DNA from 4 places in the Rhizobium beringeri genome. Region 2 is predicted to be linked to each of the others. Evidence: predicted binding sites of a transcription regulator. Region 2 holds the regulator's gene; each other region holds the start of a gene.
The links. Region 2 encodes LexA, which represses DNA repair genes until DNA is damaged. Its sites were predicted from a motif close to TGTTCNNNNTGTGTTCNG; they were not measured.

Region 1 (7,696 bases), 1.8 Mb from region 2:
GCCGGCCTTGGCGATCACCGGGCCTGACGTCGAGCGAAAGTTGACGCCGAGCTCTTTGGCCATGATCTGCGCCAGTGTCGTCTTGCCGAGGCCGGGCGGACCGACGAAGAGCACATGGTCTAGCGCTTCGCCGCGGTTTTTCGCCGCCTCGATGAAGACCTTAAGATTGGCGCGCGCTTCCGCCTGGCCGGTGAACTCGTCCAGCGATTGCGGGCGCAACGTGATATCAAGGTCTTCGCCCCGCTTTTCCGGCGATATCAGGCGGGCGGGTTCGCTCATGCTCTCATTCCGTTTTGAAACCTGTCACACCAATACACCAAAAAACGGCTGCCTCGACATCCCATCGTCGGTTTTCCGGCTTTTCACCGCGCCAATTCCTTCAATCCCAGCCTGATCAGCTTGGCGCTGTCGGCGCCATCGCCTGCCGTTTTCATTGCCGCGGCAATCGCATTCGCGGCCTGGTCGCGGGAATAGCCAAGGTTGGTCAGTGCGGACACCGCATCGGCGACCGGCGCAGCCGCGACACCTTCACCGAGTTCCTGCTTGAGAGCGATATTAATCGCTTCGCCGGCAAAGGCCGGCGCCCGGTTCTTGAGCTCGGTGACAAGACGCATCGCCACTTTCGGACCGACGCCCGGCGCACGCGAGACGGCGGCGCGGTCCTGTAGGGCGATCGCATTGGCGAGCTCGCCTGGCGTCAACGTCGAGAGCACGGCGAGCGCCACCTTGGCGCCGACGCCCTGGACGCTCTGGAGCAGGTTGAACCATTCCCGCTCCAGCGCGGTCGTGAAGCCGAAGAGCCTCAGCTGGTCCTCGCGCACATAGGTTTCGATAAACAGCACGCAGGCTTCGCCGGCCGAGCCGAGCTTGGACAAGGTGCGGGCCGAGCAATTGGCGACGTAGCAGACGCCGTGCACATCGACGAGCACATAGTCTTCGCCGATCTCGTCTATGGTGCCTTTCAGCTTGCCGATCATGGGTCGGGGTCTCTCAGCAGATGGGAACAAGTCAAGTATAGATTATCCGGCCAGTGCCTGTCGCATCCGGTTGCTGCCGCGATTGTGCGCATGGCAGATGGCGATCGCCAAGGCGTCGGCGGCGTCGTCGCCCTTGAATTCGACTTTGGGCATCAGGATCTTCAGCATCATGTGGATCTGATGCTTTTCGCCATGGCCGACACCGATGACGGCCTTCTTGACGGCGTTCGGGGCATATTCGGAGACCGGCAGTCCGGCACGTGCCGGCACCAGCATGGCGATGCCACGGGCCTGGCCAAGCTTCAGGGTTGCCACCGCATCCTTGTTGACGAAGGTCTGTTCGACGGCGGCTTCATCCGGCTTATAGCTGTGGACGATCTCCGCCAGGCCGTCGTGCAGCTGGCAGAGACGGGATGCAAGGTCCATGTCTCCATCAGAGGTCACGGTTCCAGATGCCACAAACCGCAGGGAATTGCCTGATGCCTCGATGATTCCCCAGCCGGTGCGGCGAAGCCCGGGATCGATGCCGACGATGCGAATCGTATTTTGCATGGTTCAACCTATAACGACTGCGAAATAACTGCCATCGATATGTGAACAAAACAAAAACACTCCCGGATTTCGGCTGCGTCATTTACCGCGAATTAAAACAGATGCCTGAATTCTAGTCATCAAACACAAGAGGGGCTTCTTTTGGCAAAGAGTTAAGCCTCCGATGTTCTGTTTACAGGTCAGTTGATCAGGCATGCGCAGCGTGCCCGCGCTGGCAGGCGCGTTCAGAAGGGGTTCGTTGTACATGGCTCGGAGATTTCAGTCCCTGTCCTTCAAGGTCATCGTCACGTTCATTTTGATGACCTTGCTGTCGATCGCGGTCATCGATGTGCTTGCCTATTTCGCCAGCAGTCGCATTTCCGACGAGCAGGCGCTGAAGGCCAAGGAAAGTGTGCTGATTTTTCGCGGCGACATGCTGCAGGACCAGCTGACGCAGCTTGAAAACCAAGCCAATTCCATCGCGCGCATCGAGGCGCTGCAGATGTCGATCACCAATCTGAAGAGCGGCTGGAAGACCATCGAGAAGACCGCGGGCGATGCCCGCGCCGAACTGAAGAAGGTTTTCATAGCAGGCAACCCCAACCCCGCCGACCAGCGCGAGAAGCTCATCAAGCCGGAAGGGCCGAGCGGCTTTTATTATTCGAGCCACGAGAAGACGCAGGGCGAAGTCGCCCGCGACCTCGAGGATACCGCCTTCAGCGATCTGCTGATTGTCGATCTCGAGGGTACCGTTCTCTATTCCTATAAGAAGGAAGACGACTTCGCCGAGAACCTGAAGTCGGATGCCTGGAAGGGGACCGGCGCCGGCATCGCTTTCGCCAAGGCGATCGAGAATACCGCCAAGGCGACCGATGATGCTGCGCCGACAGGCTTTTCCGGCCTTCGTGTCGATGCCGGCAGCGGCAAGTCGGCGATCTTCTATGCCGTGCCGATCGTCAAGCTTGGCGCGGCCAAGGGCATCATTCTCTTCAAGGTGCGCGACGAGATCGTCACCGGCATCCTCGCCAAGGGCATCGTCCAGGGCAGCACGGCGCGGGCGGCGATCGTCTCCGGCGATGGCTCCGCCGTCGGTCTCGACGCGAGCGGCAAGCTTGCGACCCTCGATGCGACACCCTTCACCTTCATCAAGAGCGCGCTTGCCAGTTCGGCGATGACGGTTGCCGATTTCAGCCGGGCGGATGGCGCGGCCCGCGCCTATGTCCGCGGCATCGACTATCGCGGCGACCGCTTCCTCGTGGTCGAGAGCGTGCTTCTGAGCGAGCTCAATGCCGGCTCGATCGAGATCGCCACCCTGCTCACGATGATCGGCATCGGCGTGCTCGTCGTCATGGTGATCGCGACCGGGCTCGTCACCAATTTCCTGTTTTCGCCGCTTGCGCGGCTTGCCGGCGTCACCCGCGAGGTCGCCGACGGCAAGCTCGACAGCGAGATTGACAGCCTGAACCGCAAGGATGAGATCGGCACGATGGCCAACGCGCTCGACCGCTTCCGCCACTCGCTGATCGAAAGCCGCGAGCTCGAAGCCGCCAGCGAAGAGACGCGCCTGCAGGCCGAGCACGACCGCCAGCAGAATCTGGCCGAGCGCGAGGCCGAGGCCAAGACGCTGCAGCAGGTGGTCGAGGCGCTAGACGAGGGCCTGCATCATCTGGCGAACGGCGATCTCGCCTACCAGATCGATACCCGTTTCCCGAACGAGCTCGAAAGCCTGCGCGTCAACTTCAACGAGGCGCTGGCGACGCTCAGCGAAACCATGACGGCAATCGGCGGCAACTCGATGGCGGTGCGCGCCGGCTCAGAGGAGATGCGCACCGGCGCCGACGAACTTGCCGGGCGCACCGAGCGCCAGGCCGGCTCGATCACCGAGACGGCGAATGCGATCAGCGCCATTACCCAGTCGGTCCGCCGGCAGATCGAGCGAGCCGAACAGGCCGAGCGCATCGCCCGCGACGCCAAGAAGGAGACGACCGGCTCAGGCCAGATCATGCGCGAGACGATCGCCGCGATGGAGGCAATCCAGGCCTCCTCGCGCCAGATCAACACGATCATCTCAGTCATCGACGACATCGCCTTCCAGACCAACCTCCTGGCCCTCAATGCCGGTGTTGAGGCAGCGCGCGCCGGTGAATCCGGCAAGGGCTTCGCCGTCGTCGCCATGGAAGTGCGCGAGCTTGCCCAGCGCTCATCGAGTGCGGCCAAGGAGATTTCCAGCCTGCTGCAGAAATCGACGCATGAGGTCGAAAGCGGCGTTACGCTTGTGGAAAAAGCGGGCGTTGCGCTGACGGGCATCGGCGCCCATGTCGAGGCGATCAACGGGCAGATCAACGAGATCATGGGTGCGACCCGCGAGGAGGCCAACACGCTGCGTGAGATCAATAGCGCCGTCGCCGAACTCGACACGATGACGCAGCAGAACGCCTCGATGGTCGAGGAGACGACGGCGGCGATCCACCGGCTGGCGACGGAAGCCCTGGAAATGGACCGCCAGCTCGGCAATTTCACGCTACCGCATGGCCATCACCAGCCGAGAGCCGAGGTGCATGTGCTGCGCCGTCAGCGGTAAGCTACACCTTTCCACATTGCACAAGGGTCGCGCTCGCGCGGCCTTTTTTGTTTGCGCGCATGGTTTGGAATGGTGCGGGCGCGAACCTACATAGACGGCATCGTTCAACCGCCCGGCAGGTTTCCCATGGTTCCCTTCTCCATACTCGACCTTTCCCCCGTTGCCGAAGGCAGCACCGTGCGCCAGTCCCTCGAGGGCTCGGCGCGGATGGCTGTGAAGGCCGAGGAGTTCGGTTACAAGCGCTTCTGGCTCGCCGAACATCATGGCATGCCGGGGATCGCCAGCGCTGCCACCGCCGTCGTCATCGGCCATGTCGGGGCTGCGACAAAACGCATCCGCATCGGCTCCGGCGGCATCATGTTGCCCAATCATTCGCCGCTCGTCATCGCCGAGCAGTTCGGCACGCTGGAGGCGCTCTTCCCCGGCCGCGTAGATCTCGGCCTCGGGCGAGCGCCGGGAACGGACATGCGCACGGCACAGGCACTGCGGCGCAACCTCGAGGCCGGTGCAAACAGCTTCCCGAACGACGTTGTCGAACTGCAGCAACTCCTCGATACACCGGTCGAGAACCAGGCGATCCTTGCAGTTCCCGGCAATGGCTCACATATCCCGATCTGGCTGCTCGGCTCCAGTCTCTACAGCGCCCAGCTCGCCGCCATGCTCGGGCTTCCCTATGCCTTCGCCTCGCATTTCGCGCCCGACATGCTGCTCGATGCGATCGCGATCTACCGTGACCGCTTCCAGCCCTCGGCGACGCTCGACAAGCCGCATGTGATGGTCGGCGTCATGGGCGCGGTGGCGGCAACGGACGAGGAGGCGCACTACCATTTCACCTCCGCCCAGCAGCAATTCGTCAATCTGCGCCGCAATGTCCGCGGCCCGTTCCCGCGTCCGGTGGCCGATATGGGGGACTTCTGGTCGCCGATGGAGAAGATGAATGTCGAACACACGCTCCGTTATGCCGTGGTGGGATCACCAAAGACGGCCGAGACGAAACTGACGGAGTTCCTGCGGGAAACGCAGGCTGACGAGGTGATCATCTCGATGCCGATCCACGACATCGAGGCGCGGCTGACATCGGTGGAACTATTCGCAGGGCTGGGAAATTTCATGCGGGCGGCCGCTTAGGATCGACGCACGGCGCACTCTGACGGCGCCACCGGCAAGAAAAAACCCGGCGTTGCAGCCGGGTTTTATTTGACACCTGCCTGAGGAGATCAGGCCGAGAGCTTCGCCAGCACTTCTTCCGAGACTTCGAAGTTGGAATAGACGTTCTGCACGTCGTCATCGTCTTCCAGGCTGTCGATGAGCTTCAGCAGCGACTGGGCTTTTTCCTCGTCCACCGGCACGTTGTTCTGGGCGCGCCAGACGGCCTTGACGGTTTCGGCTTCGCCGAGGCTCGATTCCAGTGCTTTCGCCACTTCGCCGAGGGCTTCGAAGCCGCAGGTGATGTAGTGGCCGTCTTCGTCGGTCTCGACGTCATCGGCGCCGGCTTCGATCGCGGCTTCCATCACCTTGTCGGCATCGCCGACGGAAAGCTTGTAGGTGATTTCGCCGACATGGTCGAAGGAGAAGGAAACGGAACCGGTTTCGCCGAGAGCGCCGCCGGCCTTGGTGAAGCTCGAGCGGACGTTGGAGGCGGTGCGGTTGCGGTTGTCGGTCAGGGCCTCGACGATGATCGCCGTGCCGCCGGGGCCGTAGCCCTCATAGCGGACTTCGTCGTAGTTTTCGCCGTCGGCGCCGGCTGCCTTCTTGATGGCGCGGTCGATATTGTCCTTCGGCATGGACTGGGCCTTGGCGTTCTGGATCGCCAGGCGAAGGCGGGCGTTCATCGTCGGGTCGGGCAGGCCGGCCTTGGCGGCAACGGTGATTTCGCGCGCAAGCTTGGAGAACATTTTCGACCGCACGGCATCCTGACGGCCTTTGCGGTGCATGATGTTTTTAAACTGTGAATGGCCAGCCATGGCACCCCTGTTCACGTCTCATTGTTCGGAATGGGCCGCCTTATAAGAGCGAAATGGCACCCGTTCAAGGAAAAAGCAGTTCGGAACAAAGGCGAGGGGATGACGTTTCAACCGAACTCCATCCAACGGAAAGGAACGATCATGGCAAGTCTCAGCGAGGCGCAGGAACATCCAGCACGTCAGCTCTGGGATCAGGTCAACGATGTTCATGCCGGCATGCTCGGAATTTCCGGACTGGATATGCACATGCAGCCGATGGCGCCACATGCCGATCCCACCACCAACACCATCTGGTTCTACACCAAGACCGATGCCGACATCGTGCGTGCCATTAAGCCCGGCAGCCGCGCGCATTTCTGTGTCGTCGGCAAGGATCACGACTATCACGCCTGCCTTGCAGGTGTGATCGAGGTGCATCCTGACCCTTCCAAGATCGAGGAATATTGGAGCTCGATCGTCGCGGCCTGGTATGACGGCGGCAAGAAGGACCCCAAGCTCACCATGCTGTCCCTCCATGTCGACGATGCCGAGATCTGGGTTTCCACGGGCAACAAGCTGAAATTCGGCTGGGAGATCGCCAAGGCCAATCTCGACGATGACAAGATGCCGGATGTCGGCATCAAGCGTCACCTGCAGTTCGCCTGACGCGCGGGCCCCCTGCATAATTCCTTAAATCGGAATCGATTTAAGGATGAAATTATGCAGCCATTCAAAGTGCTACAGCGTCCTTTGCGCGTCTGAAAAGACGCGCGGCGCTGTAGAAGGAAAACCGCCGGGCCTTTTTACTGTACGCCCTTCAGTACATAGATCAGCGGCTTTTTTGGCAGGGTGCGCATGGAGACGGTGATACTGGCATCGGGCGCATTGGCGACGTCGAAATCCTTGCCGAACATCGAGACGAAGGCTTCGACCGGCGGGCCGCGTCGGTGCATCGGCAGGATCAACGACGAGCGTAGCCGCTTGATGACGCGGCTCATGCTGTCGGCGCCCATCGTCAGGCCACCGTCGACGGGGACCATGACGACGTCGAGGCGGCCGATCTCGGTATAGTGGGCGTCCGTCAGCTCGTAATGCAGGTGGCCGAGATGGCCGATGCACAGGCCGGCGATCTCGAAGATGAAGATGGAGTTGCCGTTCTCATGCGCGCCGCCGAGGCCGTAGCTGAAGCGGATATCCGTCGTAACGTTGCGGATATAGGCATCGCCGACGACGAGATTGATGTTGGCCTTTTCGCCCGGAATGTCGCTCCACCCATGCAGCACATGCTTGATGCCGGGATCGGGGGTCAGGGTATAGTGGGTCGTGTGCGCTTTGTTCATGGTCACGACATCGGGCATCGTGGCCGGCCTGTACCATCCATTATAGTCGGTCGCGATGACGATGCCGCCCGGGCTCTCGATCTCGAAGGTGGAATGGCCGAGGAAGGTCAGTTTGACGTCCTCGCCCTCGGAGATAGCAGGCATCAGCGGTGGGGCGCCGGAAAAGCTTGCGAAGGTCACCTTGGGAATGGTTTGCGCGATCGCCTGGCACTGGCTGACCGGTGGCCGCTGCTCTTGTGCCCCGGCAAGATTAGGCGCGGCGAAGGCCGCAAGGCATGCGATAGCGAGGATAAGATATCGCGGCTTCATGCCACCCCTCCGGCG
Region 2 (7,696 bases):
CTTGTCCTCGCCGACCCGAGGACAGAAGGGCTAGTCCGTGACTCTTTCCGGCGACACCGCTGCGGGCCGGCTGGCGATCATCGCCGGCGGCGGCCTTCTGCCTTCCTATGTCGCGGAAGCTGCGCGCGCGGCGGGCGAAAATCCCGTCATCGTTGCGCTGAAGGATGAAAGCGACCGGCGCTGGGAAGGGTATGACCATGCCGTCATCGGCATCGGCGATTTTGCAGCTCTCGAGGGCCTCTTGAACCGCTACGGCATCGGCCGTGTCGTCATGTCCGGCAGCGTGCGGCGCCGGCCGGAATGGCGCGAGGTGCGCCCGACGCTGCGCACTCTGATGAAGATGCCGGCCGCGATCCGCACCTTGCTATCCGGCGGCGACGATACGGTGCTGCAGATGGTGATCCGGCTGATCGAGGGAAACGGCCGGCGTGTCGTTGGTGCCCATGAGATCGCCCCCGACCTTCTTGCCGCCGTCGGCCCGCTCGGCACGGCGATACCGGGCGAAGAAGACCGGCGCGATATCAACCGCGCGGCGGAAGCCGCCGAAATGCTCGGCCGGCTCGATGTCGGCCAGGGCGCCGTCGCCATCGGCGGGCGTATCGTCGCGCTGGAGGGTCTTGAGGGCACGGACGAGATGCTGGAGCGTGTCGCGGGTCTCAGAGCCGCCGGGCGCATCTCGCCGCGCCGCCGCGGCGCACTTGTCAAGCTCTGCAAGCCGCAACAGGATATCCGTGCCGACCTGCCGGCGATCGGCGTTTCCACGGTCTTGAACGCGAGGAAAGCCGGCCTTGCCGGCGTCGCCGTAGAGGCCGGCCGCTCGCTGGTGCTCGATCGCGCCGCCGTCATCAAAGCCGCCGATGAGGCCGGGCTTTTCGTCTGCGGCATCGATCGCGGCCTGCCGGCATGGGGGCTCGAATGAACGGGGCGCCGCTGAAGATCGCCGTCATTGCGGGTGAGGTGTCGGGGGATCTGCTCGGTGCCGATCTCATCGCCGCCCTGAAGCGGATTCATAGCGGACCGGTGGAACTCGTCGGCGTCGGCGGCGAGGGGCTGCAGGCGGAAGGCTTGCGATCTCTGTTCGATTTCTCTGAGCTGTCGATCATGGGCATCACCCAGGTGCTGAGCCGGCTGCCAAAGCTCTATAAGCTGATCCGACAGACGACGGCTGCCATCATCGCCGCAAGGCCCGATATTCTTCTCATCATCGACAGCCCGGATTTCACCCATCGCGTCGCCAAGCGTGTCCGCACCGCGCTGCCCGATCTGCCTGTCGTCAATTATGTCTGTCCGAGCGTCTGGGCCTGGAAGGAATATCGCGCCACGCGCATGCTCGCCTATGTCGATCATGTGCTCGCCGTCCTGCCCTTCGAGCCGGCGGTCATGCGCACGCTCGGCGGGCCGGAGACCACCTATGTCGGCCATCGCCTGATCGCCGATCCGGCGCTGCTCGAAGCGCGGCGGCTGCGCGCCGGGCGAGCGGCGGGCAAGACGATCCTGATGCTTCCTGGGTCAAGATCCTCCGAAGTTGCCAAGCTCCTGCCGTTCTTCGAGGATGCGGCCAAAGAACTCGTCGCCCGCAACGGCCCGATGCGCTTCCTGCTGCCGACCGTGCCGCACAACGAAGCGTTGGTGAAGGGTCTCGTCGCAGGCTGGGCCACGCCGCCTGAAGTGGTGGTCGGGTCGGCGCAGAAATGGAAAGCCTTTGCCGAAGCGGATGCGGCGATGGCAGCCTCCGGCACGGTGATCCTCGAACTCGCCCTTGCCGGCGTGCCGACGGTGTCCGCCTACAAGACGGATTGGATCATCCGCCTACTGAGCCCGCGCATCAAGGTATGGACGGGCGCATTGCCGAATATCATCGCCGATTATGCCGTCGTGCCGGAATATCTGAACGAGGTGGTCCGCGGCGCCAGCCTGGCGCGTTGGATGGAGCGGCTGTCGGCCGATACGTTCCAACTGAAGGCGATGAACGAGGGTTACGATCTCGTCTGGCAAAGCATGCAGACCGAAAAGCCGCCCGGCGAGCACGCCGCCGAGATCCTTCTCGACGTACTGAAAAAGAAAAAACCCGGTCGTTTCTGACCGGGTTTTCTTTTGGGTTCTTTCTGAAGCGATCAGCGCTTCGAAACCGGAATGTAGTCGCGCTTCGGTTCGCCGACATAGAGCTGGCGCGGACGGCCGATGCGCTGTTCCGGATCCTCGATCATCTCGTTCCACTGCGCGATCCAGCCGACGGTGCGGGCGAGAGCGAAGAGCACGGTGAACATGGTCGTGGGGAAGCCCAGCGCCTTCAGCGTGATGCCGGAATAGAAGTCGATGTTCGGATAGAGCTTCTTTTCGATGAAATATTCGTCGGTGAGCGCGATGCGCTCCAGCTCCATCGCCACTTCGAGCAACGGATCATCCTTGATGCCGAGTTCGCCGAGCACTTCATGCGTCGTCTTCTGCATGATCTTGGCGCGCGGATCGTAGTTCTTGTAGACGCGGTGACCGAAGCCCATCAGGCGGAACGGATCGTTCTTGTCTTTGGCGCGGGCGATATATTCCGGAATGTGGTCGACCGAGCCGATCTCATTCAGCATGTTGAGCGCTGCTTCGTTGGCGCCGCCATGCGCGGGGCCCCAGAGGCAGGCGATGCCGGCGGCGATGCAGGCGAACGGGTTGGCGCCCGACGAACCGGCGAGACGGACGGTCGAGGTCGAGGCGTTCTGCTCATGATCGGCATGCAGGATGAAGATGCGGTCCATGGCGCGGGCAAGCACTGGATTGACCACATATTCCTCGCACGGCACGGCAAAACACATGCGCAGGAAGTTCGAGGCGTAGTCGAGGTCGTTCTTCGGGTAAACGAAGGGCTGGCCGATATGGTACTTGTAGGCCATGGCGGCAAGCGTCGGCATCTTGGCGATCATGCGCAGGCTGGCGACCATGCGCTGGTGCGGATCGGTGATGTCTGTGGAGTCGTGGTAGAAGGCCGACAGCGCGCCGACGCAGCCGCACATGACGGCCATAGGATGCGCATCGCGGCGGAAGCCGGTAAAGAAGCGGCTCATCTGCTCGTGCACCATGGTGTGGTGCGTGACGCGATAATCGAAATCCTTCTTCTGCACGGTGGTCGGCAGTTCGCCGTAAAGCAAGAGGTAGCAGACCTCGAGGAAGTCGCCATGTTCGGCGAGCTGCTCGATCGGATAGCCGCGATGCAGCAGGACACCTTCGTCGCCGTCGATGTAGGTGATTTTCGATTCACAGGATGCAGTCGACGTGAAACCCGGATCGTAGGTGAAGGAAGCCGTGTTCTTGTAGAGGGCACCGATATCGATGACGCTCGGGCCGATCGTGCCGCTTTTAACGGCAAGGTCGACTGATTTGTCACCGATTTTTATTGTAGCGCTTTGATCCGTCATGCTGATCCTCCGAAATGGCGGTGGCGCCATAAAAGCGCCATAGGGGTTAAGCGTCCTCACCGATAGCTATATGATCGCGAGGCTAATGCCAAGTTACCGTGATGGCATTTTGTGCATTGCAGTATCACCTTTTAGGCACTGCAGCGATGAGCCGCGTGCATATCGGAAGCCGATGATTCGACTGCTCTTTTGGCTCTTTCAATTTTCCCTCACTTTTCAATCGATTATTCTTGCCGGATTTGATTGGTGGTTGCATTCTGCCTGCCTGGGCGGATGACCTTGGGCGGCACATGCAGGAGTTGACGACAGTCGAATTGCGGCCGGAAGCAGGCGCCGGCCTTGCCGACTCCGCCGGTTTTTCTTCGCCTGTCGTGGTGACGCGGCCGGCAAGGACGCAGTCGGCGACACCGTGGCGCCACCGGTTGCCGGCAGCAGCCTCGCAATCACTGCGTGCCGGCATGCGCATACTGGGCGAAGAGGCGGACCACGGCCGTCTGCTGCTGTTCTCGCCGGTCTTCCTCGGCGCCGGCTCAGCCTTCTGGTTTCTAGCGGCATCGGACTTCCCGCTGGTAGCATCGCTGCTCTGCCTATTGGTGCTGATCGTCGCGGTTCTCATCGCCAGCCGCAGCCGGGCGGCATTGCGGGCAACGCTGCTGGCGCTTGCGCTTGTGGCCTGCGGCGTGGTGTCTGCGCAGCTCGAGAGCCGGCGGGCCTCGACCGTGATCCTCGATTCCGCCGTGACGACGACGGTGACCGGCCGTGTCGAGCGGCGCGAAGGCGATGGTCGCGGGCGGTGGCGCTATATTCTTGCCGTCACCGACACTGAGGCACCGGAGGTGAAGCGGCCGCCGGGGCGCATAACCGCGATCGCCCGCGGCGCGGATGTGCCCTTCGAGATCGGTGACATTATCACCGGCAGGGCACGGCTGACGCCGCCGGCAGGTCCAGCGCTTCCTGAGCTCAACGACTTCTCCTTCGGTGCTTATTTCGATGGCATCGGCGCCAACGGCTTCTTCTACGGTGCGCCGACAAAGGTCGATTTGCAGGCAGGTCCGCAGGCGGCCAGATCGACAACGGAAGCGCTGCTCGAAGGACTCTACCGGCTGCGCAGCGGTATCGGTGACCGCATAAGGTCGATCCTGCCCGGCGACACCGGCGCTTTCGCCGCTGCTCTGGTGACGGACGAGCGGCGCGCAATCTCGAATGAGACGACGGAGGCGCTGCGCCAGTCCGGTCTGGCTCATATCATCGCCATCTCCGGCCTCAACATGGCACTGTCTGCCGGCATCTTCTTCGTCGGTTTCCGGATGCTGCTCAGCCTCTTTCCCGGCGTCGCCCAGGCCTATCCGACCAAGAAGATTGCTGCTGCCGGCGCGCTCATCGCCGTCACCGCCTATTTCCTGATTTCCGGCTTTGCGGTCTCGGCCGAACGCGCATTCATCATGATGGCCATCATGTTGATTGCCGTCTTCTTCGACCGGCCGTCGATCAGCCTGCGCAATGTCGCTCTCTCTGCGCTTGTCATCCTCGCCATTTCACCGTCCGAGGTCTTGGGTCCGAGCTTCCAGATGTCCTTTGCCGCGACCTTGGCGCTGGTATCGGGCTATCAGCTGTGGAAGGACCGGCGCGTCCGCGAAAACGCCTTCCTGAAGCTGCCGGTGTTTCGGCCCATCGTTACGGTTGCGGGTTTCTTCGGCGGCGTCTTTCTGACCTCGCTGATCGGCGGCTTTTCCACCGCGCTGTTTTCCATCGAGCATTTTCATCGCCTGACCGCCTACGGCCTGCCGGCAAACCTCGCGACGATGCCGATCATCTCCTTCATCATCATGCCGGCTGGCCTGCTGGCGATGCTGCTCATGCCTTTCGGTCTGGACGTTTTGCCTTGGAAGGTCGTCGGATTCGGCCTCGATCTGGTGATCGCTGTCGCAAAGACGGTGTCCGGCTGGGGTGGCGATATCGGCATCGGCCGCTTGCCCGCCTGGTATTTCGCGATAGCCGTCGCAGGCTTTCTGCTGCTGACGCTGCTCCGCACCCGGCTGCGCCATATCGGCACATCGATCATCGTGGTCTCGACGCTCATCCTGCTGCTTCTGCCGGCTCCCCGGCCGCCGGATCTGGTGATTTCGGAGGATGGTGGTCTCGTCGCAATCGTCGAGGCGGCGGCCATGGCGTCCAACCGTGAAAGACCGCCGGATTTCATCTTCGACCAGTGGCAGAGAGCGCTGGTCCTGCCGACGCATCACCCGCCGAAGATGCTGGAGGGTCCTGCTATCCCGCCGGAGGGAGAAGACCGCCGCGTCAGGCTTTCCCGCGATCAGCAGAACGAAGCAAGGTCGGCGATGCGGGCGGCTGCAGCTGGTGGTGAAGCAAACCGCTTTTCCTGCGTCAAGAAGGCCTGGTGCACATCAAGGCTTGGCAATGGTCATGTGGTTGCTGTCATCGATAACGCCGCCTATCTCGGTCCGGCATGCGATGCGGCCGATATCGTCGTGACGTCGGTCCGACTGCGCTTCAACAGCTGCCGCTCAGGGGCGACGCTCTTCACCGGCGAAACGCTGCGCAGGACCGGTTCCGTCGAGTTGCGCTTCGCCGACGCCGGCCTGGAGGTCGCAACCGCATTCGATGCATTGTCGCGGCCGTGGATGCGGCATCGCGCCTATGATTGGCGCAGCAACAGTTTTGCCGAATCCGGACTGCCTGATGTCAGTGATAGCGGCGAATGAGGCCGACGAGCTTGCCCTGAACCTTGACGCGATCCGGCCCGAAAATCCGGGTCTCGTAGGCCGGGTTGGCCGCTTCCAGTGCGATCGAGGCGCCCTTGCGGCGGAAGCGCTTGAGTGTCGCTTCCTCGTCGTCGACGAGAGCAACGACGATGTCGCCAGGGCTTGCGGTGCTGCCGTTGCGAATGATCACGGTGTCGCCGTCGAAAATGCCGGCGTCGATCATCGAATCGCCTTTGACCTCCAGCGCATAATGTTCACCGGAACCGAGCATGTCGGCAGGAACGACGATGTCGTGGGTGTTGTTCTGGATCGCCGAGATCGGAACGCCGGCGGCGATACGGCCCATGACCGGCACGGAGACCGAGTTGCCGTTGTCGGCGACGGGTTTTGCGGGAGCAGGATTAGCGACCGGCTGCGGCTTGCCAAGGCTGCCCTCGATGACGCTCGGCGAAAAGCCGCGCCGGGGCTGAATGCTGGGGCTGTAGGCTTCCGGAAGCTTGATGACCTCGAGCGCGCGGGCGCGATTCGGTAGGCGGCGAATGAAGCCACGTTCCTCGAGCGCCGTAATCAGCCGGTGAATCCCGGACTTGGAGGCGAGGTCCAGGGCATCCTTCATTTCGTCGAAAGATGGCGGAACGCCGGATTCCTTCATGCGCTCATGAATGAAAAGGAGAAGCTCCTGTTGTTTGCGCGTGAGCATCGACGTTGTGACCTCGTGATTGAAACAAATCCAGAACAGACACTATATGTTCCATATGTGTTCCGCAAGTAGCTAAATTTCCGTAAAACTTGGTGCCAACTCGTTGAGATTTTTATTTTCATTCGCCGGATTGGGACACATCTCTTGCATTGAGGGGCGCGCCGTCGCACATCTCTTGCCGTTTCCAGGAGGGATATCATGAACGAGCATTCCGCCAAACCGCACCCGCTGGATCATGTCGTGCTGCCCGTCGTCAATATCGATCTGGCGCGCGAGAGGCTCGGCAAGCTCGGCTTCACCGTTGCCGCCGATGCACGCCATCGCTTCGGAACGGAAAACGCCTGCGTCTTTTTTGCTGACAAGACCTATCTGGAACCGCTGGGGATTGCGAGTGTCGAGGAGAGCGAGGCATCGGCGCGCCTAGGCAATGTCTTCACCGCCCGCAACCGGGCCTTCCGCTTCCGCTGCGGCGAGGAGGGACTTTCGGGGCTTGCCTTCGGTAGTAAGGATGCCAGCATCGATCATCAGAACTTCGTCGGCAACGGATCGAGCGCCGGCGAGATGCTGCAGTTCACCCGGCCGATGACGATGCCGGACGGTTCCGAGAGCATTGCCGGTTTCAAGCTGGCCTTTGCCGGCGACTTGCGCGCGCCCGATCTCTTCCTTTTCAGCGTCGAGCGCGTCAATCCGCTGCCGGCCGACCGCGGCGCGCTGGAAACGCATGCCAATGGCGTCACCGGCATTGCCGAGATCGCGCTCTGCGCGCCTGATGCCGCCGCTTTCGCCGCCTTCGTCGGCCTTGCCGTGGCGCAAGCGGCAGTCGAGAAAACCGGTTTCGGCGTCAATGTCGCGGCGTCGAACGTGAAAAT
Region 3 (7,696 bases), 1.1 Mb from region 2:
GGCCGTCGACCTTCGCCCTGACGACGGCTACATCATCGATTCGCTCGGCTGGGCCTATTTCCGCCTCAACCGCTTCGACGATGCCGTCGACGAACTGGAACGGGCCGCACAGATCAAGGCCGGCGACGCGACGATCAACGACCACCTCGGCGATGCCTACTGGCGCGTCGGGCGCAAGCTCGAGGCCGTCTACCAGTGGAACCGGGCGCTCAGCTCCGAGCCTGAGGCCGCCGAAATTCCGAAGATCAAGGACAAGGTCGCCAACGGCCTGCCTCCCGCCAGCGACGATGCCAAGGCGGCCGACAAGAAGCAGCCGGATCCGGCACCCGTCATCCCGCCGCCGGTCGACAAGAAATCCTGACGGGCGGGACGTTTGCCTGAAGAAGGCCCTTAAGAGGGCTTGGCCGCTTCGAGATCAAAGAAATAGAGCATGATGTCGTCCGAAAACTGCTCAGACTTTTCGGCATCATGCTCCAGCATCACCGAGGAAGCTCGCGCGAAAATCAACCTGGCCCTGCATGTGACAGGCCAGCGCCCGGATGGCTATCATCTGCTCGATATGCTGGTGACCTTCGCAGATTATGGCGACCGGCTGGACTTCATGCGGTCGCCGACCGACGAATTCAGCCTGTCTGGCCGGTTCGGCGAGGTCCTTGCCGGCGATGGCGGCACCAACCTGGTGCTGAAGGCGCGCGATCTCCTGCGCGAGGCGGTCGGCCCCCTCGCCTTCCCGGTCCACATCCACTTGGAAAAGAACCTGCCGGTTGCCTCCGGCATCGGCGGCGGCTCGGCCGATGCGGCCGCGACGCTGCGCGGGCTGATGCGGCTCTGGGGCGCGAGCTTGCCCGAGGAGGCGCTCGCAGCTCTCGCCCTGAAGCTCGGCGCCGACGTGCCGATGTGCCTTGAGAGCCGGCCGCTGATTGCCCGCGGCATCGGCGAAAAGATCGAACCCGTGCCGGATCTGCCGGCCTTGGCCATGGTGCTTGCCAATCCGCTGAAAGGCGTCTCGACGCCCGAGGTTTTCCGCCGTCTGGCGACAAAGAATAATCCGGGCCTGAGCCTGGCTCCGAGCCGACCTCAGACTGCCGACTGGCTTGCGGCGATTGCTGCTGCCCGCAACGACCTGGAGCCGCCGGCGCGCGAACTCGTGCCGGAGATCACGGCGATCACGGCGATGCTGCAGGCTAACGGCGCTCTGTTGACCCGCATGTCCGGTTCCGGCGCCACATGTTTCGGCATCTTTGCGACCGTGACTGCTTCCGAGGATGCGGCGGCAGCTCTTCACGACGCGCGGCCCGACTGGTATTTCCAGGCGACGGAAACGGTTTCGGGAGGCGCATGATGGCAGGCGTAGACGAAAAGCGGCCCTTCATCGCGGTCGGCATTGCGGTTCTGACGATCTCGGATACGCGCACGCCGGAGACGGACAAGTCAGGCGACACGCTGGCGGCGCGGATCACCGAGGCGGGCCACAGGCTGGTGGACCGGGGAATCGTGCCCGATGATCGCGCGGAGATTGCCGCGCGGGTGAAGGCCTGGATTGACAGCAAAGACATAGACGTGGTCATCACCACCGGCGGCACCGGCTTTACCGGCCGCGATGTGACGCCCGAGGCGCTGGAGCCCTTGTTCGAAAAGCGGATGGACGGCTTTTCCGCCATCTTCCACCGCATCTCCTACGAGAAGATCGGCACGGCGACGATCCAGTCGCGCGCCACGGCAGGCGTTGCCAACGCCACCTTCATCTTCGTGCTGCCGGGTTCGCCCGGCGCCTGCCGGGATGCCTGGGACGGCATCCTGAAAGGACAGCTCGACTACCGCAGCACGCCGTGCAATTTCGTGGAGATCATGCCGCGTCTGGACGAGCACCTGAAACGCGGCGCGACGAAGTAGACTGCCTGCAACAGCGGCATTCCTATGTGGCCAAGCCCGGCAGGATGGGCATCGTCTCCCAGCTGTCACCCGACAGCAGGACGCAGCTTATGCCGTGAACATCCGTGATGATGAGGGTCCAGGTGCCGCTTTCGGCGGCATAGACCTCAAGAATGGCGTTCTCGTTGATCAGTCCGACTGCCGTGAGCTTTTCGGCGAAGTTCTTGTCCAGGAAATTGACGATTTCGGGTCGGCCTGCGCAACTGCGCATCATCTGCGATGCTGCCGAATGCGGATGCGCGATCACCAATGTCGGCAATATGACGGCGATGAGGCCGTAGATCATACTGCGTACGCCGTAGATCCTACCGCGTGTCATGACGCACCTCCTTTCGCCGGGAACCCGGCAGAAGAGGAGATTGTCACTGACCTGTTCTGCCGTTCACCGGCATTCCATGGCCATTCCGTTGCGAAGCGCGGCGCTTCGACGGCGCCATGTTTGAATTATAGCGCGAAATCCTATTGGGCGCCATCTTTTGCTCATGGAGAGGGTCGTGACACCTACCGCGCAGCGCGGGCGACCCAGGACGGAATCAGTTCGCTTGCGAGCTTGCGCGGCTTCTGGCCCTTGACGAATTCGGTAAGCCGCATTCCGCTTTTGGCGATGGCGAGCGCCTGCTTCTTCGGCAGGAGAAAGCCGAGCTCCAGCGGCGGTACGGCCCGGCCGACACGCTGGAAGAACGGGCGCCTATAGCCACGCGATGCGGTGAAGCGCGCCGGCAGCTTGTTCAGTGCGACATATTCGGCGATCTCATCGATCCAGCCCGCCTGGGGTCGCGCGCCCGGCTCGACGAAGAGCAGCCATTCGCCGCGGGCGGCGCGGACGATGTCCTTGATATCCCACTGCGAATGGAAGCGGCAACCGGCGGCGTCGGCCACCCGCGAGGTGCCGTCGCGCGAGCCGTGATCGAGCACGACCACGTCGCTCACAAGCCCCTCCACCGCACCTGCCACCAATACCGATAAGGTCTGTGCCAGCTCAGATTCCTGATCCTGACATTCGAGAACAACCGTCAACATTGACCATTTATAATGCGCCGCACAAATTTTTGCCAGCACCGTTTTCCTTATTTTGTTCTTGCATTGTTCTCGTTTTGCGGATAGGAATTTAATCAGCAAAACGGGCGGAGGCGATGGCTTTCCGCCACGGGAGAATCCGATGAGAGAGCAGTCCCTGGCAGGGCAGGCCGCATTCGCGCCTGCCAATACGGCAGATATTGCCGATGCGATGATCGTTTCCTCCGGTCTGAGAGTCGAAGTCGATCGGCGGCGTGGACGTGGGGCGGGACTGAACCCGACAGGTCGGTTCGAAGCGCTGCAGCGGGAAACCGTCGACGATGGCTGGCAGACGTGGGAGGAGCTGCCGCCCTTCAAGACCGAAGTTCAGGTCGAGAAGCCGCGCACGGCAATCACCCGTAACGAATCGCCGGACCTTTCCTTCGACCGCTCGATCAATCCCTATCGCGGCTGCGAGCACGGCTGCATCTATTGCTTCGCCCGGCCGACACACGCCTATATGGGGCTTTCCGCAGGGCTCGATTTCGAGACGAAGCTCTTTGCCAAGCCCGATGCGGCAAAACTCCTGGAGCGGGAACTCGCCAAGCCCGGCTACAAAGTGCGGGTGATCGCGATCGGCACCAATACCGATCCCTATCAGCCGATCGAGAAGGAATGGCGCATCATGCGCGGCATTCTCGAGGTGTTGAACAAGGCGAACCATCCGGTATCGATCGTCACCAAGTCGGGGATGATCCTGCGTGATCTCGACATTCTGCAGGAGATGGCAGCTAAGAACCTGGTGCGCGTCGGCATCTCGGTGACCACGCTGGATCGCAAGCTTGCCCGGACGATGGAGCCGCGTGCCGCCACGCCGCCGCGGCGGCTGGAGACGATCCACACCCTTGCCGAAGCAGGCATACAGACGGTTGTCATGGCCGCCCCGCTCATCCCGGCGCTGAACGACCACGAACTGGAGCGCATCCTCGAATCGGCAAAGGCTGCCGGCGCCGCCGAGGCGAGCTATGTCATCCTCAGGCTGCCGCTCGAGGTCAGCCCGCTGTTTCGCGACTGGCTGCTGCAGCATTACCCCGATCGTTACCGGCATGTGATGTCGCTGGTGCGCTCGATGCGCGGCGGCAAGGATTATGATGCCGAATTCGGCAAGCGCATGAAGGGCGCCGGTCCCTATGCCTGGCAGATCGCCCGGCGCTTTGAGATGGCAGCCCGGCGTTTCGGCCTGACGCGACGCAGCGTGCCGCTACGCGACGATCTGTTCGTGCCGCCCGATGGCAGCGGCGTGCAGCTGTCGCTGCTCTGATATTTTGTTTTTACGCAATTCCGGACGGAAAACCGCGCCACACTGTTCCTGGAATTGCTTCTAGCTTGCGCATCGGCTTCTCGACAAAACCGCCCTGTTTTCGAGTCCCGAGCGCAATTCCCGCGGATGGCCCTGACCGCCACCATCCGCCGGAGCGTCCCCGGCCGCCGCCCTGATCCGGGGACTTGCGGGCAATCGGGTTGGCGTGCGAGGTTCAGCCGCATGAAACCTCGCACGTCACCCGATTCTCCCCTGCTTTTCGACACAGCTCCGCTCGTGCCGGATTTCCGGCTGGAACTCAAAGCCCGCAAGGCCGGCCACTGGCCGGTCGCCGGTGCCGACGAGGCAGGCCGCGGGCCGCTGGCGGGACCCGTTGTTGCTGCTGCCGTCATCCTTGATCCCCGGCGCATCCCTGAGGGTCTGAACGATTCCAAGCAGCTGTCGGCGCAACGGCGTGAGGAACTGTTCGTACAGATTCTAGCGACCGCGACCGTCTCCATCGCCTCTTCCAGTTCGACCCGCATCGACGAGACGGATATCCGCAAGGCGAGCCTCGACGCCATGCGCCGGGCCATCTGCAGCCTCGCCATTCCGGCAAGCTACGTGCTGACCGACGGGCTCGACGTGCCGCCCGGCCTCGATTGCCCTGGACAGGCCGTGGTCAAGGGTGATGCCCGCTCGGTCTCGATCGCCGCCGCCTCGATCGTCGCCAAGGTGACGCGCGACCGGATGATGGCACGGGCCCATCGTGTATTTCCGGATTACGGTTTCGCCGCGCATGTCGGCTATGGCACGGCGCAGCACCGCGCCGGCATCGAGAGGCACGGCCCCTGTTCCCTGCACCGGATGAGCTTCAGGCCGTTGCGCAAGACCGAGGACGGTCCTGAGACGGACGAGCTGCTTTCCGAATAAGAAAAGAGCGTAGAAAAGAAAAGGCCGGGACATGCCCGGCCTTCCCTCTCAAATGTTTTCGAAGCCGCTCAGTTCAGCCGCGTCTTGACCTGGCCGACGGCATTGCCGAAGAGCTCGGACTGGACCTTGGCGTCGGCCTGCTTGGCAAGCACGGTTTCAGCGGCCGCGATTGCGAGATCGACAGCGGCGGAACGCACCGCCTTTATCGCCTCGACCTCGGCCTGCTTGATCTTCTGCTCGGACAGCGCCGTGCGGTTGGCGACGAATTCTTCCGTCTTCTTCTTCGCTTCGGCAGTGAACATTTCGGCTTCGCGTTCGGCGGCGGCAACGATGTGGGCCGCTTCGGCTTCCGCGTCCTTGCGCTTGCGCTGATATTCGGCAAGCAGGTGCTGGGCCTCTTCGCGCAGGCGCTTGGCTTCGGCCAATTCGTTGCGGATCTGGTCGGCGCGGTCGTCGAGCGACCGTGCCATCATGCCCGGAACCTTCAGGTAAACGACCAGTGCCAGGAAGAGGACAAGGCCGACAAAGGCGAAGAAAGTCGCGTCAAAGGCAAATTCCATCGATCAAGCCTCCTTCTTGGCAGCCGCGACAGCGGCGGCGACATCGGCCTTGGCGACGGTGCCGCCGATCAGCTGATCGACCACGGCCGCCGCCGTTTCCTCGGCAATGGTGCCGACGTCGGCGAAGGCCTTGGCCTTGATCTCGCCGATGCGGAGCTCGGCAGCCTTGATCTTTTCCGACAGGCTTGCCTCGACAGCGCGACGATCCTCTTCGGCCTTGGCCTTGGCGGCGTCGCGTGCGGCGGTGCCGATCGCGTTGGATTTGGCGCGGGCAGCGGCCAGTTCACCTTCATAGGTCCGGACGGCGGCGTCGGCTTCCGCCTTCAGGCGGCCTGCTTCTTCCAGATCCTGGGAGATGCGCGTGTGACGCTGATCGAGGATGGCCCCGATGCGCGGCGCGATGACCTTTTGCATGAGCAAATAGAAGACGCCGAACGTGATCACCAGCCAGAGCAGTTGGGACGCGAAGGTCGTCGAATCGAAAGGCGGGAAAGGGCCGCGGGCGTGTTCGCCTTCGGCAACACCAGTCTCGGTATGGACCTCGCCTGCGGCCGGAGCGGCATGCGCATCCGTACCCGTCGCTGCCGCCGGTGCTTCCTCAGCGTAAGCCGGGGTCACAAAAAACATGCTCACCTCCAGGTGGACTGCAAATGCAAAGGATCACGGCTTGCGGTCGCAGGCCGTGATCCATCTATTCGCCGATATCAGACGGCGAAGAGGAGGAGGAGAGCGACGAGCAGCGAGAAGATGCCCAGAGCTTCCGTAACGGCGAAGCCGAATACCAGACGGCCGAACTGGCTGTCAGCGGCAGACGGATTGCGCAGAGCGCCGGAGAGGTAGCTGCCGAAAATATTGCCGAGGCCGAGAGCCGTACCGGCCATACCAAAGCAAGCCAGGCCTGCACCGATGTACTTTGCTGCTTCCGCTTCCATGTTGAACTCCTTTGAAATGGTTGTTGCGGCGAATGACTGACGCCCTTTGACGTCGATGTCGTTATCCTTAGTGCCCGCCCGGATGGATTGCGTCGTTGAGGTACATGCAAGTCAGCACCGCAAAGACGTAAGCCTGAAGGAAGGCGACGAGGAACTCGAGACCGGTCAGGGCGACGGTCATGATGAGGGGAAGAACGGCGCCGCCGACACCGACAGCACCGAGGGCTCCGAGCGAGGCGACGAAGCCTGCGAACACCTTCAGCGTGATGTGACCGGCGAGCATGTTCGCAAAAAGACGAACAGAGAGTGAAATCGGACGGGACAGGAAGGAGATGATTTCGATCGTGACGACCAACGGCAGCAGAACGCCCGGCACGCCCGAGGGCACGAAGACATTCAGGAAGTGGAAGCCGTGCTTATAGAAACCGTAGACGAGAACCGTACCGATAACCAAGAGCGCCAGCGCGAAAGTGACGATGATCTGGCTGGTGACCGTGAAGAAATACGGGAACATACCCAGCAGGTTCGCCGTCAGAACGAAGGTGAAGAGCGAAAAGACCAGCGGGAAGAACTTCATTCCCTGCTTGCCCGCGCCTTCCTTCAGCATGTTGGCGATGAATTCATAGGACATTTCCGCGACCGACTGCGAGCGGCCCGGCACGATGGCGCGGTTCGAGGTCGCGAAATAGAGGAAGCCTACGGCAACGGCAGCCGAAGCGGCCATGAAGAGCGATGCATTGGTGAACGAAAAATCAATTCCGCCGATTTCGATCGGCACAATCTTCTGGATCAGGAACTGATGAGTCGGATCGTTAGACACCGCTTGTTCTCTCTCTTTGGCCCGCAGACGCGGGGTCATTGCACTGGACCGGAACCGGTCCTTATTTCTTGTCGTCCTTGTCGTCCAGGGGATGGGCCACCACCCCCGCAGAACGCAGCACGTTCAGAACGCCGGCACAAAATCCGAGAAGCAGAAGAACAATCAAACCCCAAGGCGCCGTGCCAACAAAACGGTCGAGGAGATAGCCAAGCAGAGCACCGAC
Region 4 (7,696 bases), 170 kb from region 2:
CGTGGCTCGACCATCGCCTTCATCATCCTCGCCGTCTTCGCGCTGTTCGGCGCCGGCGTGCTCAGCGTGCTCGGGATTTCGATCGGCGCCTTCCGCATCGCCGGCGGACTGCTGCTATTCTGGATCGCCTTCGAGATGGTGTTCGAGAAGCGCCAGGATCGCAAGGAGAAGGCCACCGAGGTGGCGATCACCAAGGATCATATCGAGAATATCGCCGTCTTTCCCCTCGCCTTGCCGCTGATTGCCGGCCCCGGCGCGATCTCGGCGACGATCCTGCTTGCCGGCACGCTGGCGACATCTGTGGGAAAGGCGCAGCTGATCGGCGTCCTTGCCGCCAATCTGTTGCTGACCTTCCTCATGCTGCTCGTCGCCGAACGGCTGGACCGTTTCCTCGGCGTCACCGGCCGGGCGATCCTGACACGCCTTCTCGGCGTCATCCTCGCCGCCCTTGCCGCACAATTCGTCGTCGACGGCGCGAAATCGGCGCTCAATCTCATCAGCGCGACGCCGCACTGAAATGGCGGCATCTGCCGCGAAATCAAAGAAAAAGAGCATGACGCCATCCAAGGCATCATGCTCTCTCACCTCTTTCACAAAGCCAGCAAAGACTATCGTCAGAACGGGATATCGTCGTCGAGATCCCGCGAGAAGTTACCGCCGCCGCCGCCACCGCCGCGGCTCGGCGATGAGGAGGGAGCCGGGGCGCCGTAGTCGTCGCCATAATCGTTGCCGCCAGCGGCACTGCCACGGCCGCCGCTCGCGCCGCCGCCTTCACCGCGGCCGTCGAGCATCGTCAGCGTCGAACCAAAACCCTGCAGCACCACTTCGGTGCTGTAACGATCCTGGCCCTGCTGGTCCTGCCACTTGCGGGTCTGCAGCTGGCCTTCGATATAGAGCTTGGCGCCCTTCTTCACATATTGCTCGACGACCTTGCAGAGGCCCTCGTTGAAGACGACGACAGTGTGCCATTCGGTCTTCTCACGGCGCTCGCCGGAATTGCGATCGCGCCACGTCTCCGAGGTCGCGATGCGAAGATTGGCGATCGGCCGGCCATCCTGAGTGCGGCGGATTTCGGGGTCTGCACCGACGTTTCCAACCAGAATTACCTTATTCACGCTACCAGCCATACTTCTCACCCTGCCTGCCGCCCTGCCCGGCGGCGTTTAATCGATCGGCGCACCTTAAACCATCACGGACCGCCGATGCGCATGGGCGGCATTTAATCCACATATTTATCCCATCAGAAAGCCGCATGCATTCATCAGGAATTTTGTTCTTTATTTGTTCTAGTTTATCCGTATGATCCTGTCAACAGAATCGAAAACCTTGAGCCCTTGCGGATATTCAGCCTCGACTCGCCCGTCGGCATCACTAAATAAGGGCTGTCATCCAGAAAACCAAAGCAGAGACGATGAGCGAACTGAAGACGATCTCCATCCGCGGCGCGCGCGAGCATAATCTCAAGAGCATCGATCTCGATCTGCCGCGTAACAAGCTGATCGTCATGACCGGGCTGTCGGGTTCCGGCAAATCCTCGCTCGCTTTCGACACGATCTATGCCGAGGGCCAGCGGCGTTATGTCGAGAGCCTGTCGGCCTATGCCCGCCAGTTCCTCGAAATGATGCAGAAGCCCGATGTCGACCAGATCGACGGGCTGTCGCCGGCGATCTCGATCGAGCAGAAGACCACCTCGCGCAACCCGCGCTCGACGGTCGGCACCGTGACCGAGATCTATGACTATATGCGCCTGCTCTTTGCCCGCGTCGGCGTTCCCTATTCGCCGGCGACCGGCCTGCCGATCGAGAGCCAGACCGTCAGCCAGATGGTCGACCGCATCCTCGATTTCGGCGAGGGCACCCGTCTTTATATTCTCGCGCCGCTCGTGCGCGGGCGCAAGGGCGAATACAAGAAGGAACTGGCGGAGCTGATGAAGAAAGGCTTCCAGCGCGTCAAGGTCGACGGCCAGTTCTACGAGATCGCCGAGGCGCCGGTGCTCGACAAGAAATACAAGCACGACATCGACGTGGTGGTCGACCGCATCGTCGTGCGCTCGGATGTCTCGGCGCGGTTGGCGGACAGCTTGGAGACCTGCCTGAAGCTCGCCGACGGGCTGGCGGTCGCCGAATTCGCCGACAAGCCACTGCCACCGGAAGAGACCTCGGCCGGCGGCTCGGCCAACAAGTCGCTGAACGAGACGCATGAGCGCGTGCTGTTTTCGGAGAAATTCGCCTGCCCGGTCTCTGGCTTCACCATTCCCGAGATCGAACCCAGGCTGTTCTCCTTCAACAACCCGTTCGGCGCCTGCCCGACCTGCGATGGCCTCGGCGCCCAGCAGAAGATCGATCCGGATCTCATCGTGCCCGAGCCGGAGCGGACGCTGCGCGACGGGGCGATCGCGCCCTGGGCCAAGTCGACCTCACCCTATTACAATCAGACGCTGGAAGCGCTCGGCAAACATTACGGCTTCAAGCTCGGCACCCGCTGGAACGATCTGTCCGACGAGGCCAAGGACGTGATCCTCAACGGCACCAACGACAAGATCGAGTTCCACTACGCCGACGGCGCCCGTTCCTACACGACCCAGAAGAATTTCGAGGGCATCATCACCAATCTCGAGCGGCGCTGGAAAGAGACCGATTCCGCCTGGGCGCGCGAAGACATCGAGCGCTTCATGTCGGCGGCCCCCTGCCCGGCCTGCAACGGCTTCCGCCTGAAGCCAGAGGCGCTAGCGGTGAAGATCGACACGCTGCATATCGGCGAAGTGACTGGTATGTCGATCCGCGTCGCCCGCGACTGGTTCGAGACACTGCCGGCAAGCTTCAATGCCAAGCAGAACGAGATCGCCGTGCGCATCCTCAAGGAAATCCGCGACCGGTTGCGCTTCCTCAACGATGTCGGCCTGGAATATCTCAGCCTGTCGCGCAATTCCGGCACGCTGTCGGGCGGCGAGAGCCAGCGCATCCGGCTCGCCTCGCAGATCGGCTCAGGACTGACGGGTGTGCTTTACGTGCTCGATGAACCGTCGATTGGCCTGCATCAGCGCGACAATGCCCGGCTGCTCGACACGCTGAAGCACCTGCGCGACATCGGCAACACCGTCATTGTCGTCGAACATGACGAGGATGCGATCCTGTCGGCCGACGACGTCGTCGATATCGGCCCGGCGGCCGGCATTCACGGCGGTGAGGTCATCGCCCATGGTACGCCGCAGGATATCATGGACAGTCCGAACTCGCTGACCGGCAAATATCTCTCCGGCGAACTCGGCGTTCCGGTTCCCGACGAACGCCGCAAGCCGAAGAAGGGCCGCGAGATCAAGGTGGTCGGCGCGCGCGGCAACAATCTGAAGAACGTCACGGCGTCGATCCCGCTCGGGGTGTTCACGGCGGTGACCGGCGTTTCCGGCGGCGGCAAATCCACCTTCCTGATCGAGACGCTTTATAAATCGGCAGCACGGCGCGTCATGGGCGCGCGTGAAAACCCGGCCGATCATGATCGCATCGACGGCTTCGAGCATATCGACAAGGTGATCGACATCGACCAATCGCCGATCGGCCGCACGCCGCGCTCGAACCCGGCGACCTATACCGGCGCCTTCACGCCGATCCGCGACTGGTTCGCCGGCCTGCCGGAGGCGAAGGCACGCGGCTATCAGCCGGGCCGTTTCTCCTTCAACGTCAAGGGCGGGCGCTGCGAAGCCTGCCAGGGCGATGGTGTCATCAAGATCGAGATGCACTTCCTGCCCGATGTCTACGTCACCTGCGACGTCTGCCACGGCAAGCGCTATAACAGAGAGACGCTCGACGTCACCTTCAAGCAGAAATCGATCGCCGAGGTGCTCGACATGACGGTGGAGGAAGGCGTCGATTTCTTCGCGGCGGTGCCTGCCGTGCGCGACAAGCTGCAATCGCTGAAGGATGTCGGTCTCGGTTATATCAAGGTCGGCCAGCAGGCGAATACGCTCTCGGGTGGCGAGGCGCAGCGCGTCAAGCTTGCCAAGGAGCTATCAAAACGCTCGACGGGGCGCACGCTCTACATTCTCGATGAACCGACGACCGGCCTGCATTTCCACGACGTCGCCAAGCTGCTTGAAATGCTGCACGAACTGGTCAACCAGGGTAACTCGGTGGTGGTGATCGAGCACAATCTCGAAGTCATCAAGACGGCCGACTGGGTGCTCGATTTCGGCCCCGAAGGCGGCGACGGCGGCGGTGAGATCGTCGCAACCGGTACGCCCGAAGCGATCGTCAAGGAGAAGCGGTCCTATACCGGACACTTCCTGAAGGAATTGCTGGAGCGACGGCCGGTGAAGAAGGCGGTTGCGGCGGAATGACGATGAGGCCAGCGTCGCCCGATGATCTGGAAACGATCGCGACGCTGACGTCAGCCGCCTATCGGCCCTATACCGAGCTGTTCGGCGCTCCGCCGATCCCGGTGACGGAGGATTACGCGCCGCGGATCGAACGCGGCGAGGTCTGGCTGCGCGAGATCGGCGAGCAAACGGCCGGCCTGGTGGTCGTCGAGCAGCATGCCGATCACCTCATGCTGTTCAACATCGCGGTCTCGCCGGCCTTTCAGGGTGCCGGGCATGGGCTGGCGATGCAGCGCTGGCTGGAGGGCAAGGCGCGGGAATGGGCCGTGCCGGAGATCCAGCTCTACACCAATGCGCGGATGGAGCGGAACATCGCGCTCTACAGCGCCTTCGGGTTTCAGGAAACGGGTCGCCGGCCGAACCCTTATCGGCCAGGATGGACGCTCGTCGATATGACGAAAGAGATCAATGCGGCCTGAGCGGCTGCGAATGGGGAGGACGACATGACGAAATCCGGCACTATCCGCACCGGCATCGGCGGCTGGACCTTCGAGCCCTGGCGCGGGCATTTCTTTCCCGAGAGCCTCAAACAGAAGGACGAGCTGAATTATGCCAGCCGCCAGCTGAAGGTTATCGAGGTCAACGGCACCTATTACAGCACGCAGAAGCCCGCGGTCTTCGCCAAATGGGCGGCTGACGTGCCTGACGGTTTCATCTTTTCGCTGAAGGCGACACGTTTCGTCACCAATCGGCGGGTGCTTGCCGAAGCCGGTGAATCGATGGAGCGGTTTCTGTCATCGGGCATCAGCGAACTCGGCGATCATCTCGGGCCGCTGCTCTGGCAGTTCGCGCCGACCAAGAGGTTCGATGCAGACGATTTCGAAGCCTTCCTGAAGCTGCTGCCGGCAAAACACGACGGGCTGACGCTGCGCCACGTGGTTGAGGTACGGCATGATTCCTTCAAGGTGCCGGAGTTCGTGGCGCTGCTGGCGAAATATGGCGTGGCGCCTGTTTGCGCCGAACATTTCGAATATCCGATGATCGCCGACGTGACGGCCGATTTCGTCTATGCGCGGCTGCAGAAGGGCTCGGACGATATACCGACCTGCTATCCGGAAAAGGACCTGAAGGCCTGGGCAGACCGACTGGAGACCTGGGCCGAGGGCAAAGTTCCTGGTGACCTGCCGCTGATCGATGGAGATCGCAAAGTGAAGGCTGAGCCGCGCGACGTCTTCGCCTTCATGATCCATGAGGGCAAGGTCAATGCGCCGCATGGGGCGATCGCCCTGCAGCAGGCGCTAGCGAAATAGGCGAGGCTGAATAGTCACATAGGGATCGTGACATTGTGGGTATCACATCGTCGGTCACGTGTTCCATGAGGCTGGATATGACGCCTTGCTCGTCGATGGACGAGGGCTTTATTTTTTCCCATCCGCCAGCGCCTCTTTCCGCCGCCGCGGCAGGAGCGATTTGAGGTACCGCCATATCGGCGAGACGGCGTAGCCTGTGACCGGAATTGCGATCAAGCCGACGACGATACCGACGATGCCCGCGCCTGCGGCCTCGACGATCCAGCGCAGCACTGATGCCAGAACGGGAACTGCATGCGCCGTCGCCTCGCCGGCATCATGAATCAGATGCGCAAGGCCGCTGATGCCATAGGCTTCGAGGCCATGAACGATGATGCCGCCGCCGACCCAGATCATGGCCGCCGTTCCGACGATGCCGAGCACTTTCAGAAAATAAGGCATGCCTGTGACGAGCCCCTTCCCGATCGAACGCAAGAAGGCGCCCATCGGAGATGCCGTCCGCACACGCGCCAGCATTAGACCCAGATCATCGGCCTTCACGATAAGCGCCACGCCGCCATAGACCATGATCGTGATCCCCAGTCCAACGACGGCAAGGATGAGGGCCTGCGTGAACATGCTGTCTGACGGCACCGCGGCGAGCGTAATCGCCATGATTTCGGCCGACAGGATGAAATCCGTCTTGATTGCGCCGGCAACCTTCTCGTCTTCTAGCGATTTGGCATCGAGGCTTGTCGTCTCGAGTGCCGATTCATGGGCATGGGCTGCATGCGGCATCACCAGTTCGTAGACTTTTTCCACACCCTCGTAGCAGAGATAAAGCCCGCCGATCATCAGCAGCGGCGTGATCGACTGCGGTGCGACAAGGCTCAGGATCAGTGCTGCCGGAAGCAGGATCAGAAGCTTGTTCTTCAGCGAGCCGAGCGTGATCTTGCCGATGATCGGCAATTCGCGTGCTGCCGAAAATCCGGTGACGTAGCGCGGCGTGACTGCCGCATCATCAATGACGACGCCAGCCGCTTTCGCGCCTGCCTTGGCAGCCTGGCCGGCAATATCGTCGAGCGACGCCGCAGCCACCTTGGCCAATGCCGCGATATCATCAAGAAGGGCGATCAGGCCAATACTCATTCGAGCCTCCGTCGAGAAGACAGACTTACGCAGTAAAAAACGGAAAGCCCGTCAACGAGAGGTGGAATCCTCCGCCCGGACGATGCCACGCAAGGAGCGCGACGACAATGGCCGTTATTCAGCCGGCATCGGGCTCAACCCGCCCTCGTCCAACGGAGGACGGACCCGCTCGTACCCGTTTCTGCGAAACCCGCGACAGAACACTCTGGCCGCATTTACAATTGTAAAACAACCCAACCTGAGCCACGGCCACATAGCGGGTGACGATGCGGATTGCGTCTGCGTTCGAGGTGCAGGAGGCCAGCAGCGGGCAGATCTGCCAGATGGCCGGATCAGCGGCGTCCGCGCTCCTCAATCCTGGCCCATGCGGAATTGCCAGCGCATCGGACCGAAAATCGGAATCGATCGTCGGAAAGCACGATGCGAGAATTGAAAGAGTTAGAGCGTCCTTTGTGCGTCCGAAAGGACGCACCGGCGCTCTAAAGCGGCAATACTTCGGCTGCAAGCTCCTCTGCCGTCAAGCCCTTGCCGGCGCGTTGACCTGCCTCGCCATGCAGCCAGACGCCGGCAGCCGCGGCCTCGAAGGCCGGCAGGCCCTGGGCGAGCAATCCGCCTATGATGCCGGCAAGCACGTCGCCGGAACCGGCGGTGGCAAGCCAGACGGGAGCGTTGGTATTGATGAGCGCACGGCCGTCTGGCGCGGCGATGACGGTATCGGCGCCTTTGTAGATAATCGCGGCATTGGCCCGGCGGGCGGCGGCCAAGGCCTTGTCCACCTTGCCGAGCGCGTCGTCGTCACCGATATCGGGAAAGAGCCGCGCGAATTCGCCTTCGTGCGGCGTCAGCACCAGACGCGGCTCACCCCGGAAAAGATCAAACAGCTGTTGCGGATTGTCCTTGAACGAGGAGATGCCGTCGGCATCGAGCACCAGATGGCGATCGGCAA

Region 1: a site for LexA is predicted at 1,571-1,588, ahead of ruvC (crossover junction endodeoxyribonuclease RuvC). Genes of this name have one in related genera too.
Region 3: a site for LexA is predicted at 3,006-3,023, ahead of ELH03_RS02820 (PA0069 family radical SAM protein). Genes of this name have one in related genera too.
Region 4: a site for LexA is predicted at 1,272-1,289, ahead of uvrA (excinuclease ABC subunit UvrA). Genes of this name have one in related genera too.

What each region holds. Positions count from the first base shown of each region.
Region 1 covers NZ_SILG01000001.1:3,529,050-3,536,745, reverse strand. The annotation lists gene ruvB (Holliday junction branch migration DNA helicase RuvB) at 1-279, opposite strand, end outside; gene ruvA (Holliday junction branch migration protein RuvA) at 363-977, opposite strand; gene ruvC (crossover junction endodeoxyribonuclease RuvC) at 1,020-1,529, opposite strand; gene ELH03_RS17745 (methyl-accepting chemotaxis protein) at 1,774-4,089, shown strand; gene ELH03_RS17740 (LLM class flavin-dependent oxidoreductase) at 4,216-5,217, shown strand; gene ELH03_RS17735 (YebC/PmpR family DNA-binding transcriptional regulator) at 5,307-6,053, opposite strand; gene ELH03_RS17730 (pyridoxamine 5'-phosphate oxidase family protein) at 6,195-6,698, shown strand; gene ELH03_RS17725 (MBL fold metallo-hydrolase) at 6,836-7,681, opposite strand.
Region 2 covers NZ_SILG01000001.1:1,695,230-1,702,925, forward strand. The annotation lists gene lpxA (acyl-ACP--UDP-N-acetylglucosamine O-acyltransferase) at 1-34, shown strand, start outside; gene ELH03_RS08700 (LpxI family protein) at 38-919, shown strand; gene lpxB (lipid-A-disaccharide synthase) at 916-2,082, shown strand; gene gltA (citrate synthase) at 2,115-3,404, opposite strand; gene ELH03_RS08715 (ComEC/Rec2 family competence protein) at 3,695-6,127, shown strand; gene lexA (transcriptional repressor LexA) at 6,108-6,827, opposite strand; gene ELH03_RS08725 (VOC family protein) at 7,026-7,696, shown strand, end outside.
Region 3 covers NZ_SILG01000001.1:550,330-558,025, reverse strand. The annotation lists gene ELH03_RS02845 (tetratricopeptide repeat protein) at 1-361, shown strand, start outside; gene ELH03_RS02840 (4-(cytidine 5'-diphospho)-2-C-methyl-D-erythritol kinase) at 431-1,342, shown strand; gene moaB (molybdenum cofactor biosynthesis protein B) at 1,342-1,893, shown strand; gene ELH03_RS02830 (hypothetical protein) at 1,916-2,251, opposite strand; gene ELH03_RS02825 (glycosyltransferase family 2 protein) at 2,434-2,952, opposite strand; gene ELH03_RS02820 (PA0069 family radical SAM protein) at 3,092-4,249, shown strand; gene rnhB (ribonuclease HII) at 4,472-5,161, shown strand; gene ELH03_RS02810 (F0F1 ATP synthase subunit B) at 5,230-5,721, opposite strand; gene ELH03_RS02805 (F0F1 ATP synthase subunit B) at 5,725-6,348, opposite strand; gene ELH03_RS02800 (F0F1 ATP synthase subunit C) at 6,426-6,653, opposite strand; gene ELH03_RS02795 (F0F1 ATP synthase subunit A) at 6,721-7,473, opposite strand; gene ELH03_RS02790 (AtpZ/AtpI family protein) at 7,535-7,696, opposite strand, start outside.
Region 4 covers NZ_SILG01000001.1:1,863,357-1,871,052, reverse strand. The annotation lists gene ELH03_RS09550 (MarC family protein) at 1-516, shown strand, start outside; gene ELH03_RS09545 (single-stranded DNA-binding protein) at 615-1,127, opposite strand; gene uvrA (excinuclease ABC subunit UvrA) at 1,412-4,333, shown strand; gene ELH03_RS09535 (GNAT family N-acetyltransferase) at 4,330-4,791, shown strand; gene ELH03_RS09530 (DUF72 domain-containing protein) at 4,816-5,622, shown strand; gene ELH03_RS09525 (DUF808 domain-containing protein) at 5,731-6,750, opposite strand; gene ELH03_RS09520 (NAD(P)H-hydrate dehydratase) at 7,230-7,696, opposite strand, start outside.